3 regions of the Caballeronia sp. GACF4 genome follow, and region 1 is predicted to be linked to each of the others. Evidence: predicted binding sites of a transcription regulator. Region 1 holds the regulator's gene; each other region holds the start of a gene.
What was found. The regulator FliA, encoded in region 1, starts transcription of late flagellar genes. The targets are predictions, from matches to a motif close to CTAAAGTTTNNNNNNNNNNNGCCGNTA.

Region 1 (5,686 bases):
GCGTTTCGAAGGCCGAAGCGACGGATTCGACGGAATCAGCACGCACTGACCAAGCGTGTCGTAGCGCCAGCCGTGATACGGACACACGAGCTGATCGTTCGTCACCGCCCCCAGCGACAGTTGCGCGCCGCGATGCGGACAGTAGTCACGCCAGACATGCGCCACGCCTTCGGCATCGCGCCAGACGACGATGCGCTCATCCGCCACGATGAACGCTCGCGTCGAACCCGCCGGCACGTCATCGCCATTACAGACCGCCAGCCATTCGCCAGCGAGAGAAAAGTCGTCGCTCATAGCACTGAAGCATCCGCAGAAAACGCCGTTAATCATCTGTCCGAGATGCGTTCTTACACGATTCACAGCAGCTTGGCAAAACGTTGCAAAATACCAGTCGTCGGAGACGAACATCGCGACGGGGCCGCAATAAGACAAAAGCGCGACAGCAAAGACACGCGCAAAAGACCATAACAGCAAGAAATCACCACCAGGGGTTCAGTATGGAGCAGGCGCATCAACCGGCACGCCGGGCCTATGCCTTCGCATGGTCCGGCAACCGGAATCCCGAACGCGAGCAAGCCATGCTGCGTATCGGGATGGGAGCGGCAGTTCTGCTGGCTTATGCGGTGTATGCGTGGCGGCACCCTTCGGCCAACGCGTCGTTGATCACGCGATTGATCGCGCTCTACGTGTCCTACGGTGCAATCACACTATTGCTCGTCAGCCGGATGATGGCGCTGTCCAACGTCCGGCTCGTCATCACCACTATCCTCGATCAGGCGTTGCTCGGCGCCATGCTCTTTCTCTGCGGCACGCTCGCCTTGCCGCTGCTGTGGGTGGTGTTCTGGTTTCTGATCGGCTCGGGATGCCGCTACGGCAAGCGCACGCTCGCCATTTCGTGCGCAATGGCGCTCGTCGCGATCGTCGCGCTGGCGTTGTGGCAACCGTGGTGGGTGGCAAACCGCGCCGCCGCGCTCGGGCTCGCGCTGAGCGTGCTGGGCGCGTCGGTGTATCTGAGTGTACTGGTCGACAGGCTTGGCAGCGCGAATCGCGTGCTGGCGCGGCAGGCATCGACGGACCCGCTCACGGGCCTCTATAACCGTTACGCGCTCGAACAAACCGTGAATCGCGCGATGTCCGCGCCCGAAGCCGCCGACGCGAATACCAGCGCACTGCTACTGATCGACCTCGACGGCTTCAAGGGCGTGAACGATACCTACGGTCACGCAGTCGGCGACGTGCTGTTGCAGTCGTTCGCGCAATTGCTTGCACGGCGCATGCGCAAGACCGACACCATCGCGCGGCTGGGCGGCGACGAGTTCGTCGTGCTCGCGCGCAACATGCGCGATCGCAGCGCGGTGCTCACGCTCACCGATGGCATCCATTCGGCGCTCGCCGACCTCACGCTGGTGCAGGAGCGGCCAGTGAGCGTATCGGCGAGTATCGGCGCCTGCTTGCTGTCGAGCGCGGCAGAAGCGCATGACGCCGATATCACCGCCGTGCTGAGAGCCGCGGATCGCGCGATGTATCGCGCAAAGAGTCTCGGCGAAGGCAAGACGGTGTTCGCCGAGGCGCGCGACTTCGAGATGCATTGAGCGCATCCGAGCGCATTCGAGCGCCTTTGCGAAGGCAAAAGCAAAAAGCGCGCGGCCCCGGTTCGGGGCTTCGCGCGCCTCTACAACTCGGAACTCAAGCCTCGACGCTAGTCCACGACTGTTCCCGCAGCTTCGCACGCAAACGCGCCACGGCCTGGCTATGCAACTGGCACACGCGCGACTCGCTCACTTCCATCACCGCGCCGATTTCGCGCAGGTTGAGGCCCTTCTCGTAGTACAAGCTCATGAGCAGCTTCTCGCGCTCCGGCAACTTGTCGATGGCTTCGATCAGCGCGCCGCGCAGACTGTCGTCCAGAAGCGCCGACAGCGGGTCCGAACGATCGACGCAGTAACGGTCGAGGAACGGCTCGTCGTCCGCCGAGCGGTCGAAGTCTTCGTAATAGATCAACTGGCTGCCGTGCAAGTCCTGCAGCATCGACTGATACTCGTCGAGCGGCATCTTCATGTGCTCGGCGACTTCGGTCTCGCTGGCCGAACGGCCAAGGTTCTGTTCCACCTTGTGTACCGCCGACTCCACTTCGCGCGATGTCTTGCGCATGCTGCGTGGCAACCAGTCGTTGGCGCGCAACTCGTCGAGCATGGCGCCGCGAATACGCTGACTTGCGTAGGTTTCGAACTGGGCGCCCTGATCTTCCTTGTAGCGGCTAGCCGCATCGAGGAGGCCAATCATGCCGGCCTGGATCAGATCATCGAGATCGACGCTCGCCGGCATTTTGGCGACGAGCTGGAGTCCGAGGCGGCGAACGAGCGGCGCATATTTCGTAAGCACGTCGGACTGCGAGAGTTTGCCTTGGGCGTTATACATCCTGTTCACCTTTCAATATCACATCGACGCCGTGCTGCTCATTGCATGATCGGAAAACGCCGCCGCTCGGTGCGCCGCTTTCCGTCCGCTTTCACCAGACTCGCCAACCGGAATATGCGCGTCGTACTGGCTCGCTTCGTCGCCGCGCGAAAACGGCGCGGGACGCATCGGCCAGTGCAGCAGCTCGGCTGCGATGTAGCGGTAGTCGCGCGCCGCGGCCGTAGCCGGAAACGCTTCCACCGCACACCGAGAGAGCTCCCTCGCCCGAGCGACGCGCGCATCCTCGGACACATACCCTGCCTGCACGAGCGAAACGGCCAGATAACGGCTCGCGACACCCGAGAGGTTGTCGAACGCGACCGCTGCATCGGCTGCGTCCTGCACGTGATTCATCAGCACGCGGAACTGGCCGATCGCGTGGGCGTAGTGCAAGCGCTTCATGCACGCATACGCCTCGGTGATCGCCGACGCGGCTACCCGCGTCACTATCAGAAAGTCATGCGCCTGCGCCGCGAGCGACGAGAGCGCGCCATTACGATCGAGTTGCGCATCGATCAGCACGATATCCGCGGGGCCGTCGAGCAGCGCGCGTGCTTGCGCCGCGTCGTGGCTGATACGTTCATCGCGCGGGGCGGCGATCAGCGAAAAACCCATCGGCGTGCGCACTGCGACATCCTGCAGTTCGCGACGGCCGGACATCACCGCCGAGAGCGCGCCCGCGCCATCCACACCCGCCATGCGGCTGACCGAGCCCGCGTTATGCCGCTCGTCGATGACGAGCACATCCTTGCCATGCACGGACAACGCCGCGCCGAGGTTCACTACCGCCGACGTGCAACCGATGCCCGCCGGTCCGCCCACTACAGCCACCACGCGAGAACTGGCGCGCGTCAGCAGCCTTCTCAGGCCTTCAGCCTGATCGAGCACGAACTTATCCAAAATGGACTCCATGCAGTTCGGTCGTGGCGCGTGCGGACAGTGCGGACAGAAGCGCCGGCACATCGTCGTCTTGCGGCACGAAAGGCGAGCCATCGCGCGGAATGCAGAACGCGCTCTTGATGAGGAAACGCTTGGTTGCGACGTACAAGTTCTCCGGCACCTTCTGACCGGTCGATACGTAATGCACCGGCAGCTTGTAGCGGATGACCGTATCGAGCACGCTGCCGAGGTTGGTCGCCTCGTCGAGCTTGGTCAGAATGCAGCCCGCGAGCGGCGGCTGGTCCGGCGCACTCTTGTAGGCCTGCACGACTTCGTTGAGCGTGTCGCCGTGGCTCGTGGCGTTCAGCAGCAACAGGCGTTGCACCGGCTGACCCGTGCCGCACAGCATCGCGATCTGGTCGGAGACCGTGCGATCGCGCTGGCTCATGCCGATCGTGTCGATCAGCACGATATGTTTGTTGCGCAGTTCGGAGAGCGCGAGTTGCAGGTCGGCGCCGTCCTTTACCGCGTGCACCGAGACGCCGAGAATCTTGCCGAAGATGCGCAGTTGTTCATGCGCGCCGATCCGGTAGCTGTCCGTCGTCAGGAGCGCGACCTTGCTGGCGCCGAAGCGCATCACGCAGCGCGCCGCGAGCTTTGCCGTGGTCGTCGTCTTGCCGACGCCCGTCGGGCCCATCAGCGCGAACACGCCGCCGCGTTCCATCAACGCGTCTTCGCTCGGCATCACCGGCAGATTCGATTCGAGAACTTGCTGCACCCATTCGAGCGCGTTTTCCACGTTCTCCATCGACGGCATGTTGTCGATCACCATGCGCACGAGTTGCGCGGAGAAACCGGCGGCGAAGAGGCGCTTGGTCAAGGCCGAGTTGGTCGGGTTGCGGCGCTGGCGGTCGCCCCACAGCAAACCCGAGAAGTGCTCTTCCATCATCTCGCGCATCGACGAGAGTTCGTTCATCACCGTTTCGTTGACGACTTGCTCCATGCGCGTGCGGATGGCTTCGGTCACGACGGCTGCGGCATTGGCCGGCAAGCCTTCGAAATTGCCCGATGCGGCCGGCGCTTCGTCGGCGGGTTGCGGTGCTGCGTTGATCTTCTGTGCGGCGCGGCGTGCGGCGACTTGCGCGGCTTCACGCGCCCAGTCGGGCGTTTCGATCTTTGCGTGCGCTTGCGCGGCGGGTGCGGCAGGCGCGGCGGCAACCGGCTGCGCGGCGGCTTGTGCACGCGGCGCTTGCTGGCGCGGTGCGTCGGCTGCCTTGACCGATACCGGCACGCCCATGCCGCGTGCAATTGCGGCAGACGGCGTCAGCGGCCGGTTCGACGGCACCGAAGCCTGTTGCGCGATACGGCGCGCATGTTCGATCAACCACGGATTGGAATCGGCCATCGTGCGCGGTGCTTCCATGCGCTCTTCGTCGGCTTGCTCGTCGAAATCGTCGGCGTCGGCGGTGTTGCCGAAGACGGAGGAGAAAACATCGCCGCTGGCGTAGGGGTTCATCGGAGAGCTGGGAGCGGCGGCCTGCTGCTTCATCGCGGCGGCTGCGGCTTGTGCAAGCGCGGCGCGCGGCGTGGCGCTGGCGAACGGCGCGGCGGCGGCTTGTTCGCGTGCGGCCTTCGCGGGCGAGATCGAAGCGAGATCGCTATCCGCGACACCGACGATTTCCACCGATCCATCGTCGAGCGTGCGGTTGGACAACACCACGGCATCGGGTCCGAGCGCTTCACGGACCTGGCGCAGAGCGTCACGACTGTTCGCGCCGATGAATTTACGAATGTTCAAACTGGCCCCCGATGAGGATAGATGCAGCGATATTTGCGAGGCGAGCACCCTTTGGTTATTTCCGTGCCCGCTTTTCAGTGAAGCCATTATTGCGAAGATCACTTCGGGCCTATCGCTGGATAAAGGGTGTGAAAGAGGGGTATTTCGACTGATGGAAACAACCCGGCCGTGCGGATTGCGTCGCGCGTCATGCGGGAAAAAATGCCGGTCTGGCACGATCGACGCGACGGGACGAGAGATGTCGCTTGCCGGTTGGTCCGGCTGTGAGGCGCGCGGCGGCAGGCGCGTCGCGCGCCAAGGCGGCCGGACTGCATCAGCCAGAGTCCCATCCAGCGGCGTAAGCTACGGTCTGCGGCTCGAAACCCGGGCTCACCGATGCTCACTGACAAAGGAGACTTGTTCGCATGGCATCCGCTTCTCATGGCCAGACCACCGGCGCGCGTCTGGTTGTCGATGCGCTCGTTCATCACGGTATCGAACGCGTGTTCTGCGTGCCGGGCGAGAGCTTTCTCGCCGTCCTGGATTCGCTGCACGACGAAACCAGCCAGATAC
Region 2 (5,686 bases), on a different contig from region 1:
CCAGCCGCCGACGAACAATGCCGGGCCAGTCGAACGCGCCGGATTCACCGACGTGTTGGTGACGGGAATCGAGATCAAATGGATGAGCGTGAGGCACAGGCCGATGGCGATCGGCGCGAAACCCTTCGGTGCGCGGTCATCGGTGGCGCCGAGAATGACGAACAGGAAGAAGAAAGTCATTACGCCTTCGCAAACCAGTGCCGCGAGCATCGAATAGTTGCCCGGCGAGTGCTCGCCGAAACCGTTCGCCGCGAAGCCGCTGGCAACCAAATTGAAGTCGGGATTGCCCGTGGCGATAAGCGACAAAACCCATGCGCCGAGCGTCGCGCCGATCACCTGAGCGATGATGTACGGACCGAGATCACGTACCGGAAAGCGGCCCGCAACCGCGAGACCGATGCTGACCGCAGGGTTCAGGTGGCAACCCGACACATGGCCGATGGCGTAAGCCATGGTGAGCACGGTGAGACCGAACGCCAGCGAAACGCCAGCCAGGCCAATGCCGACATGAGGAAAGGCCGCGGCAAGCACGGCGCTTCCGCAACCGCCCAGCACAAGCCAGAAAGTACCGAAAATTTCAGCGCCGAGACGCGTCGACAATTGCATGATCCTGCCTTCGTGAAAAATATGAACAACCGTTGACAAAATGCAAGAAAGCTCAAATCCTCTTGCGCAGCGGAGTTTAAGCGCGATTCTTTGGCAAAACTGTCAAAAATGGTTGATTTGCAGTCAATTCACGCGATAACGGCAGAATCTTCGGAATATCCTTAGCGGGTTGAATCGGGCTCACACAATGAAAAACCGCCCGTTGTCGGGCGGTTTTTTTAAACGATACCTAAGGTCTGGCGCGCCGCGTATTAGCCCACTGCGACCTGACGAAGCACCGGACGCTTGGCCGCCTGAAGCATGGCCGTGTAGCTATCGACGTAATTTTGCGCCATGGTCTTCGCGCTGAAACGACGCTCGAACTGCGCGCGGATTTCCGTGCGCGATAGCTCATCTATCCGATGCAGCGCGCCCACTGCGCCTTGCACGTCTTCGCAGATAAAGCCGGTCACGCCATGATCGATCACTTCCGGCACCGAGCCGCGATTGAACGCGATCACCGGCGTGCCGCATGCCATCGCTTCGATCATCACGAGGCCAAACGGCTCGTTCCAGTCGATCGGGAACAGCAGCGCTTTCGCGCCCGACAAGAATTCCGGCTTTTGCGCTTCATTGATCTCGCCGATGAACTCGACATGCGCCTGCGACAAGAGCGGCTCGATGGTCGACTTGAAATATTCCTGGTCGACCTTGTCCACTTTCGCGGCGATCTTCAGCGGCAAACCGCTTTGCGCCGCGATCTTGATGGCCAGATCGGCGCGCTTTTCCGGGCAGATACGGCCGAGGAACGCCAGGTATTCCGGCTTCTTGTGCGGCTGCGGCGTGAGCAAATCTTCCGGCAGACCGTGATAGACCGTGTTTAGCCAGTTGGCTTGCGGCAGCGGCGTGCGTTGATTGTCCGAGATCGAGATCACGTTCGCCTTCGTGAACGTGTTGAAGATCGGCTGGAGTTCAGGCAGGTCGAGACGGCCGTGCAGCGTCGTCACGAAAGGCGTGTCCATCTGCGTGAACAGCGGGAACGGCATGTAGTCGAGGTGGAAGTGCAGCACGTCGAATTCATGCGCGCGGCGGCGGACGGTTTCGAGCAGGAGCATGTGCGGCGCGAGCGCGTCGCGCACGGTCGGGTCGAGGCGCAGCGCGCGCGGCCAGGCCGCATCGAGAGTCGCCTTGGTTTGCGAATCGCCGCTGGCGAACAGAGTTACATCGTGGCCGAGGTCGACGAGTGCGTCGGTCAGATACGACACGACGCGCTCGGTGCCGCCGTAAAACTTCGGGGGAACTGCTTCGTGCAACGGTGCAATTTGTGCGATTCGCATAACGTGACTCTCCTGTTATTTAAGGCATTGCAGTCACGCTCCGGTCGAGCGCTCGACGCATGCCGTTCGGGCGGGCCGCGTTCGTGTAGAAGACGCCGCCCGAGACTGGCCCGGACAAGAAACTGTTCAACCGGGTTATCCCTTACTGCTCATTATCGGGATCGAGCGCGGCATTACACTTCATTTTTCAAACGCTTAACCTTGTTACAGCGCGAAACAACGGCTGTTACGAAGTCAAAAAGTGCATCGATATCAATGACGTAGACGAATTCGACGCACGCAGGGCATTGCCGCGAGGCATTGAAGTAGCACGGATCGGGCCTAAGGCATATGGGCCGGTTCTACGCATGGCACGGGGCGATTCGTGCTCACAGCGTTTCAAGTCAGATGAAAAGCAGCCGATAGTTGAGTTTGGTGCTCCCGATTCGCTCAAACAGCCGTTCAACTATTTCGCGTAGGAATTTTTCTTACACGACGTCGCGGGCTTCTCCGTCGGTAAATCGGTCGATTTATCCGATTGGCGCGCGCTCGAAGCCTCATCGACAATCGAATCCACACCATGAGCGGGGCCGAATCGCCGCAATCCAGAGCGATCCGAGCAAACGTTTCCCGCACGGCCTGACGAGCCGGGTATCGATTCGGGGAAAAGATGACGGCCAGCACAACCACCACGCTCGCGGAGATTCGCGAGCTTAATCTCGCGTACTTGCTTCTGGCGCAGCAGCTATTGGTTGCGGACCGCGCTTCGGCCATGGCTCGGCTGGCGCTTTCGGACGACGTGGCGCAGTTATTGGCTTCGCTTTCGCCCGCGCAGGCGGTGAGGGTGGCGTCGTCGAGCCATTTGCTGTGCCGCTTTCGCTTCGACGATCACGCCATCCTTTCGTCACTCGACGAAAAGGACAAAAGCGCAGCGCCGGACGCGACCCTCCTCGCGGATGCATTGGCGATAGAAGCCGGCTGATCTGCGCGTTGATTCGAGCTGATCACGGCGGCGTTTGCGTTGCGCGCTCACAGCGCTGACCGAACGCAACGGCGCGCAGCCGGCATGAACCGATCAGACGAGCGGCCGCCGTGCCAACACCTCGTAAGTTGGTCGGCATACGTCTGCGGCCCATGACAGGCGACCCATGCAGTGAGCCGCCTCGCTGCCAGATCGACGCACGTCTCGCGGTCAACTCGTCTTTAACCACGAACAACTGGCTTATCGCGAAGAGCTATACGCCGCCATCGCGCGCACGAAAAGGCACTCGCACCGTAGCTTCCCCGCGCGTCATGCGCCATTGCGCCGCATGTCGTCAGAGCCCCATCCCACGCGGGTTTTAGCGTTTGCCTCACCTCCCGGTCATGCACCAAAGTTTTCCCTTGCCGTGCCGTAAACCCACATAACGGCGGTCATCCCGCAACTACCTTGAGGACTCGACTGTGCTGATTTTCGTTGGAACGCTCGTGACATTGCTGTCCGTATTCGGCGGTTACGCGCTCGAAGGCGGCCACCTTGGCGCGCTCGTGCAACCGGTCGAAATCTTGATGATCGCGGGCGCGGGTGTCGGCGCATTCATCCTCGGTAACGGCATCAAGACGATCAAGTCGACGCTGCGCGTCATTCCCACGCTGTTCAAGGGCTCCAAGTACAACAAGGATGTGTACATGGAACTGATGGGTCTGCTCTACGTCCTGCTCGCCAAGGCGCGCAAGGAAGGCACGCTCACCCTCGAAAGCGATATCGACGATCCCCATAAAAGCCCGATCTTCGGTCAGTACCCGAAGATTCTCGCGGACGAGCACATCGTCGAATTCCTGACGGATTATCTGCGGCTGATGGTCGGCGGCAACATGAACGCGTTCGAGATCGAAAGCCTCATGGACGAGGAAATCGAGACGCATCACGCCGAAGGCGAAGCGCCCGCACAAGCGCTGCACAAAGTGGGCGACGCCATGCCCGCGTTCGGTATCGTCGCGGCCGTCATGGGCGTCGTGCACACGATGGCTTCCGCCGATCAGCCGCCCGCGATTCTCGGCGAGATGATCGCGCAGGCGCTCGTCGGCACCTTCCTCGGCATTCTGCTTTCGTATGGCTTCATCGGCCCGCTCGCGGGCGTGGCGGAGCAGCGCGTGGCCGAGCAGACCAAGATGTTTCAGTGCATCAAGGTGACGATCCTTGCGAGTCTGAACGGCTATGCGCCCGCCATCTCGGTGGAGTTCGGCCGCAAGGTGCTGTTCTCGACCGAGCGCCCGTCGTTCTCCGAACTGGAAGAACACGTGCGCCGGGTCCGCGCGAAGTGAAGCGAGGAACGACGCCATGAGCTCACCCGACAAAGACCGGCCAATTTTCATCAAGCGAATCGTCGCGGGCCGCAAGGGACATCACGGCGGCGCGTGGAAGCTCGCCTACGCGGACTTCATGACCGCGATGATGGCGTTCTTCCTGCTCATGTGGCTTCTGAGTTCGACTTCGCCGGTGCAACGACGCGGTATCGCCGAATACTTCAACACGCCGCTCAAGGCCGCGATGGTCGGCGGCAAGACCGTCGGCATGGACTCCAGCATCATCATGGGCGGCGGGCGCGATCTGTCGAGCCCCGAGCCCGGCACGGTGCGCACCACCGAAGGCAATACGCCGTTCGCGGTGCGTTCGTCGGCAAGACCCGATGAAGCCGCGTTGAGACAAGCCGAAGGCGAGATCGAACGCCGCGAGCAAGAGCGCCTGCACGACCTCCAGGTGAAGCTCATGTCGGCCGTCGAGGCCAACCCGACCTTGCGCCAGTTCAGGCAGCAGATACGCATCGATTCGACCCAGCAGGGCTTGCGCATCGAGATTGTCGATACCCAGAAGCGGCCCATGTTCGCGCTCTCCAGCGACTCCGTGCAGCCGTACATGCGCGACATTTTGCGCGAGATAGGCAAGACGCTGAACGACGTGCCCAATCGAATAGTCGTGCAAGGACATACGGATGCCGTGAAGTACGCCGGCGGCGACAAGGGCTACAGCAACTGGGAACTATCGGCGGACCGCGCGAACGCGTCGCGGCGCGAGCTGATCTACGGCGGCATGGACGAAGCGAAGGTGCTGCGCGTGCTCGGGCTTGCATCGACGCAGAACCTGAATCGCAAGGACGCGATGGACCCGGAAAACCGGCGCATCAGCATCATCGTGCTCAACCGGCGCGCGGAGAGCGCCATGTTGCGCGACGACGGCGCGCCGCCCGCGACATTCGACAACGCGGCGGGCGCGGCTCCCGTGCTGGACAAACTCGCGCCCGTATTCCAAGCGCGACCGCAATAAAAGCGAAATCCGCGCGAAAGACTCTCAAGACTCCACACGTTTTAGCCGTCAACCCGGCAAGACCGCAAGAGACACACATGATCAAGAACATTCTGGCAATCGACGATTCCGCCGCCATGCGGCAGATTCTCTCCGCCACGCTGACGACGGCGGGCTACGAAGTGACCGTCGCGTCGGACGGCAACGAAGGGCTCGAATGGGCGCTCGCCGAGCGTTTCGATCTCGTCCTGACGGACCAGCACATGCCCGGCAAGAGCGGGCTCGATTTGATCGCGGAGTTGCGGGTGAATCACGCCTACCAGGCAACGCCGGTGCTCGTGCTGACGACCGAGGACAGCGAAGCGTTCAAGGACGCGGCGCGCGCGGCGGGAGCGACCGGCTGGATTCAGAAGCCGCTCGATCCCGAGCTCTTGACCGAGTTGGTGGCGGCACTGTCGGAACCCGAAGAGCAGCACTGAGCAAGACGAAGCAAACCTCGACC
Region 3 (5,686 bases), on a different contig from region 1:
CGGCTTCACGCGCGACCTGAACTTCTTTCTCGTCGCGTTCCTGATTGCGGCCGGCGCCATGTTCGTGCCGCATCATGCGTGGCAGGTGCGGGCGATGTTCGCGGTCGGCCTCGTCGGCTTATACGTGATTTACGTGATCACCACGTTCAAGGCATCGGCGAGTCTCGTCGAAAGCGGACACGGCACGGAAGCGCCCGAGCGTCTCTTCATCACGCGCGTGGGTTTGCCGAACGGTATCGGGTCGATCATGCTGCAGTTCCTGATCGGCATCGTGCTGCTCGTCGGCGGGGCGAAGGGCTTCATCCACGGTGTGGAAGGCGTGTCGGCGGCGCTTGGCATATCGCCGCTCTTGCTCTCGCTCATCATCATTCCGATTGCAACCGAACTGCCGGAAAAGGTGAACAGCATTCTTTGGGCGCGACGCGGAAAAGATACGCTCGCGTTCGGCAACATCACAGGCGCGATGGTATTTCAGGGCACCTTGCTGCCGGGCATCGGCATCATGCTGACGCCGTGGGAGCCGCGCGTGGAAGTGCTGACCGGCGTGCTGATCACGCTCGCGGCGGCGGCATGGCTGCGCTTCAACGCGCGCGGCAATGGCGTGGTGTTGTGGGCGTTGCTTGGCAATGGCATCTTGTACGCGGCTTATTTGACCTTAACCCTCGGCCGCTGAAGCCTTCGAGCGACGCAAATAAAAAATGCCCGCGCGAGGCGGGCATCAAGAGCGAAGCGCCGCGTCATGTCTGACGCGTTCTTCTCGTTGTTCTTATTAAGGTTATCGGCGCGTGCCGGAAAAACTTTAGAAGCGCGCGGCTTGTTGATATCGTCCGGCGGCTTTCGCCTGATCCATCGACTTGCGGTACGCGGTCGACAGCATGGCTTGCGCGGCGTTCGCACGGCCCATCGTTGCTTCGATGCTCGCCTGAATCCGGCGAATGGTCGCGAGCGATTCAGCCGGCTGATTCGCTTCCACGGCCATCAGGAGCGGCGTACGCGCCTCTGTGAGTTCGGCCGCGCGCGCCCAGTTTTCTTCGTTGACCGCTGCTTCGATCGCCTCGGTCAGTGCCCAGGCGTGTTGAATCATTTCTTGCTGGTTCATGTTCGTTCCTTACGACTTGTTGCTTGCCAGCGCGCCCGCGCTGTTGGTGCCGCCGAAGAGCGCGGTCAGGTAGCTGCCCTGCGTCGCCATCTGCGACATCAGCGTGTTGAGCGCGGTGAACTGATCGTTGTAGGTCGTGGTCAGTTGCGCCGTGTAGGAAGCGAGCGCGGTTTGCTGGTCCGTGATGCTCGAAAGATCGGCGGTGAGCGCGGTCGTGCGCGTATCGACGATACCGCCTGTCGCGAGAAATCCGGTCAGGCTGTTGTTCAGTTGCGCGGCTACGCCCGTGCTCGAATTGAAGAGCGATGCCACCGCGCCCGAGTTGCTCGACAATGCTGCGGTCAGCGCGTCTTCGTCGGTCTTGAGCGTGCCGTCCGGTTGCAGCGTAATGCCGATCGATGCGAGGTTCACCTGGCTCGTGCCGGAACCCACGCCCTTGGCAATCGTGCTGGAAAGGGCGTTGCGAATGGTGTTCATCATCGAGTCGCCGAGCAGCGCGCCGCCTTGCGAACCGGCTGCCTGGGTCGAGTCGAACGAAGTCAGCGACGCGGCCGTCGTGATGAAGTTGTTGTACGCGGTGACGAAGCCATCGATGGCCGTCTTCTGCGTGGCCGTGTCCTGCGCGATGGTCAAGGTCTGGGTCGTGCCGACCGCATCCGACGTGAGATTCAGCGTCACGCCGGACAGCGCCGTCGTGACCGCATTGGTCGAGCTGCTGGCAGGCGTGCCCGCGATGGTGAAGTTGGCGTCCATGCCGGCCGTCGTCTGCGTCCAGTTCGACGAGCTGATGGCCGTCTGTGCCGGAACCGCATTGCCGTTCGAATCTGTCGTGGCGGCGCTCAACGTCGATGCCACGTTGAGTTTGGACAAACCGTTGTCGTCGGGCGTCGTGCCGTCGGACTGCATGTTCGGCGTGACCGCCACGGTAATGCCGTTGGCCTGGCCCGTCGACGCCGAGCGCAGCACGAGGTGCGCGCCATCGGTGCCGTTGACGACCGCCGCCGTGATGCCGGGGTTACCGCTTGCCTTGTTGATCGCGGACGCAATGCCCGCGAGCGTGTTGTTCGAAGAGTCGATGCTGATCGACATGTCCTTGCCGCCCACCGACAGCTTCATCGTGCCCGTGCCGAGTTGCGCGGTGCTGGTGAACGCGGTGGAGGTAAGCGATTGCGAGGTGGCGATATTGCTAACCGCGACCGAATAAGTGCCCGCGACCGCGCCGGTGCTGGCCGTGCCGGTCAGACCCTTGCCGCTGCCGGTCGCCGTGAAGGCGCCGAGCGTCGTGCCGTCCGCGAGCGAACTCACCGAGCTTTGCAAAAGCGACAGCACGGACTTGAGCGTGCCGACCGCGGTGAGCTGGGTGTTGTCCTTGGTTTGCTTGGCTGTCAGCGCATCCGTCTGTCCGGCGACCTTCGCGTTGACGATGGCGGTGACGAGCGAGTTCACATCCATCGTGGAGTTGGTCGAGCCACTGATGATCGACTGCGCGGCCTGCTGGACGGCGCTGGTCGGATCGACCGTGGATGCCGAAGTGGTTGCTACCGTGGACATGTATGGCTCCGTTTCTGGCTTCTTGCCGTGAGCGGTTGAAGATGCGTTTTACTGCGCCGTCAGCAGGCGATTCGTCATGAAGGCGCCTCTGGCGGAAATGCAAATCGGGAGGCAAGCCTCCCTGGGTACGTCGCCGGCGCGCCGTGATCGAGACGCGCCGGTTACTGCGTCGGCGATGCTTAGCCGAGGAGCTTCAGAACCTGCTGGGGCATCGAGTTCGCTTGCGCCAGAACCGAGATACCAGCTTGTTGCAGAACCTGAGCCTTCGAGAGGTTCGCGGTTTCTTGCGCGAAGTTCGCGTCGGTGATCTGCGACTGAGCGGACGACAGGTTGGTCGACTGCGCGGTCTGGGTAGCGGCAACCGAGCTGAAGCGGTTCTGCACGGCGCCCAACTGAGCTTGCAGCGAGTTCACTGCATCCAGTGCGTTGTCGACTGCCTCGATTGCGGACGATGCGCCGTTCGCCTTGCTGATGTCGATTTGCGACACTTGCGGCGGCGTGTTGTTCGCGGTCAGCGCGCCGACTTCGGACGTTTGAGCTGCAGTTGCCGAAGGAACGTTGGTGCTGTTCAGGCTGATGCTCGTGCTGCCTGCGGACAGACCCGTGAACACGTTCGACGAGGCGAACGAGCTGCCGAGTGCCTTGTTGTCCTGGTCGGTGAACGTGTAGCCGCCGGAGCCGTCAGCGATGACGTTGACCGACGTGATCGTTGCCGAACTGGCAGCTGCGGATGCACCCGTGTTGCCCAGGCTCAGACCGTCGACCGTGCCGATGACCGTGCCCTTCTGCGGGTTGCTGCCGCCGAGCGACAGAGCCGAGACGTTTGCTGCCGAGCCGAGGTCGATCGTGATCGACTGGCCGACGTTCGCGCCAACCTGGAACGTCTTGCTGCCGGCGGTGCCGTCGAGCAGGTTCGTGCCGTTGAACGTGGTTTGCGACGAGATACGGTTGATTTCGCTGATACGCTGCGTCACTTCTTGTTGCAGCGAGGTCTTGTCAGCCGTCGACAGCGAGCCGCTCGATGCTTGCACGGCCAACTGACGGATACGCTGAAGGTTGTCCGTGATCTGCGACAGACCGCTCGAAGCCGTCTGAACCATCGACACGCCGTCGTTCGCGTTCGAAACGCCTTGGTTCAGGCCGTTGATCTGCGAGGTCATGCGCGAAGCGATTGCGAGGCCAGCTGCGTCGTCTGCTGCGCTGTTGATGCGCTTGCCCGACGAAAGACGCGTGATTGCCGACGACAGTGCGCTTTGCGTGCCGTTCAGGTTTTGCTGAGCGACCAGCGAGTTGATGTTGCTATTGATACCGATCATTTTGTTTCTCCGATGAGGCCTGGCGCATTTATCTGAGTTGATAACGCCATCGTTTGGCGGAAGCGTCCGTCGTTTGTTTGTTTGGCCGCTTGTTTAGGTTTTCGGCCCGTGCTAGGCAAACTTTAGTGCTCGTTTCGATTTGCCTGATAAATACCTGGAAATCCGTGCTAAAGCTTGCCCAGCGGGGCTCTGCTGCCGATGCTCGCGGTTTTTGAATGCCCCGTCTGAGAGCTTTAACGGCAGACGGAGCGACTTCTTTCGTTAAAAAATTCGCTTCAGACGTCGAACGTGGCCGCAGCCTTGCCGGCGCACCAGCGCTGCCACATCTGGCGCATGCTGGCGGAGAGCGCGCGGGCCACCGTGTCGGGCTGGAAGCCCGGCGATTGCAGGCAGCGCTCGCGCATGCCGGCGCGGATCTGCGCGAGTTCTTCGACCCGGCCCGCCCATTCGATGCCCTTCGCGACGAAGTCCGCGCGGTCGCGAGCCACGAAGTCACCGAGGCCCGTGTTGGAAAGCACCGACGTGCTGCCTCGGCTCGCGATCAGTTCGCCGGGCAAGGTGAGCGTGGGCACGCCCATCCACAGCGCCTGCATGGTGGTGACGCCGCCCGCGTAAGGGAACGTGTCGAGCGCGATATCGGCGTCGAGGTGATGCGCGAGATAGCGCACGAGCGACGAGCGCTGACGAAACTCGAGCCGGCTCACATCGATTCCTTCCTTCTCGAACCAATCGATCAGAATCGTGTGGCTGTTGTCGCGCGGCACGCCTGCGATCAACATGCGCGCATCCGGCACCGCGCGCAGCAGTTCCGACCACAGCGCGATGGTGCGCGGACGCAGTTTGTTGAAGCGGTTGAAGCTGCCGAAAGTGATGTGGCCGTTGGTGAGCGCGGGCAACGCGTTGAGCGCCGGCGCATGTTCCGAGGGCTTGAAAGGCGCATACGCCGGCAGATAAGCCAGCTTTTCGACGAACTGACCGTCGATCTGTTCTTCAGGCACATAGTGGCGATCGCCGATGTAGTAATCCATCGCGGTCATGCCGGTCGTGCCGAGATAGCCCATCCACGTCGCCTGGATCGGCGCGGGTTTGCGCGCGAAAGTCAGCAGGCGGTTATAGGCCGTGTGCCCCGAAAGATCGATCAGCACGTCGATGCCGTCCGCGCGAATCTTGTCGGCGAGCGCGGCATCGCTATAACCCGAGACGTCGTGCCAGCGCGGCACGATATCGCGCAGCGTGCGCGTGACCTCGTCGGTCACCGAGCGGTTGTAGTACGCGTGCACCGTGACGCTGGGATCGTTCACGAGATAGCGGAACACCGGCTCGATGAAGACAGCCACCGGATGCTGGTTGTAGTCGCCCGAGACGAAGCCCACGCGAATGCAGCGGTTCGGGTCCGGCTGGTTCCGATGCTTCTTCCACGTCGATTGCAGCGGCTTCGCGCATTGCTCGGCGAAGTACAGATGCTGCTCGAAGTACGCCTTCCGGTCGATTTCTTCCTTGTGCGACAAGCAGAACAACAGGTTCTCGTGCGCGCTGTCGCAAGTTGGATCGAGTTCGATCGCGCGACGCGAATGCTTCTCCGCGTCGTCGAACCGCGTCTGGTCCATCAGCACCACGCCGAGCGTTTCGTGCGCTTTCGCCGACAACGGCGCGAGTTCCACGGCGCGACGGCAAGCAGCTTGCGCGTCGTCGAGGCGCATCAGCGAGCGCAGCGTCACGC

Region 2: the regulator FliA is predicted to act here: its motif matches at 3,272-3,298, upstream of motA (flagellar motor stator protein MotA).
Region 3: the regulator FliA is predicted to act here: its motif matches at 4,066-4,092, upstream of NCR40_RS00470 (flagellin).

The regions. Positions count from the first base shown of each region.
Region 1 is NZ_JALQDW010000014.1:148,824-154,509, forward strand. It holds gene NCR40_RS13250 (Rieske 2Fe-2S domain-containing protein) at 1-294, opposite strand, end outside; gene NCR40_RS13255 (GGDEF domain-containing protein) at 498-1,592, shown strand; gene NCR40_RS13260 (RNA polymerase sigma factor FliA) at 1,687-2,418, opposite strand; gene NCR40_RS13265 (MinD/ParA family ATP-binding protein) at 2,437-3,357, opposite strand; gene flhF (flagellar biosynthesis GTPase FlhF) at 3,350-5,134, opposite strand; gene NCR40_RS13275 (thiamine pyrophosphate-binding protein) at 5,539-5,686, shown strand, end outside.
Region 2 is NZ_JALQDW010000002.1:102,464-108,149, forward strand. It holds gene aqpZ (aquaporin Z) at 1-606, opposite strand, end outside; gene NCR40_RS00525 (glycosyltransferase family 4 protein) at 858-1,922, opposite strand; gene flhD (flagellar transcriptional regulator FlhD) at 2,572-2,883, shown strand; gene motA (flagellar motor stator protein MotA) at 3,345-4,205, shown strand; gene motB (flagellar motor protein MotB) at 4,222-5,205, shown strand; gene NCR40_RS00545 (response regulator) at 5,283-5,663, shown strand.
Region 3 is NZ_JALQDW010000002.1:89,306-94,991, forward strand. It holds gene NCR40_RS00455 (sodium:calcium antiporter) at 1-673, shown strand, start outside; gene NCR40_RS00460 (flagellar protein FliT) at 800-1,099, opposite strand; gene fliD (flagellar filament capping protein FliD) at 1,109-2,650, opposite strand; gene NCR40_RS00470 (flagellin) at 2,830-3,966, opposite strand; gene NCR40_RS00475 (tetratricopeptide repeat protein) at 4,242-5,686, opposite strand, start outside.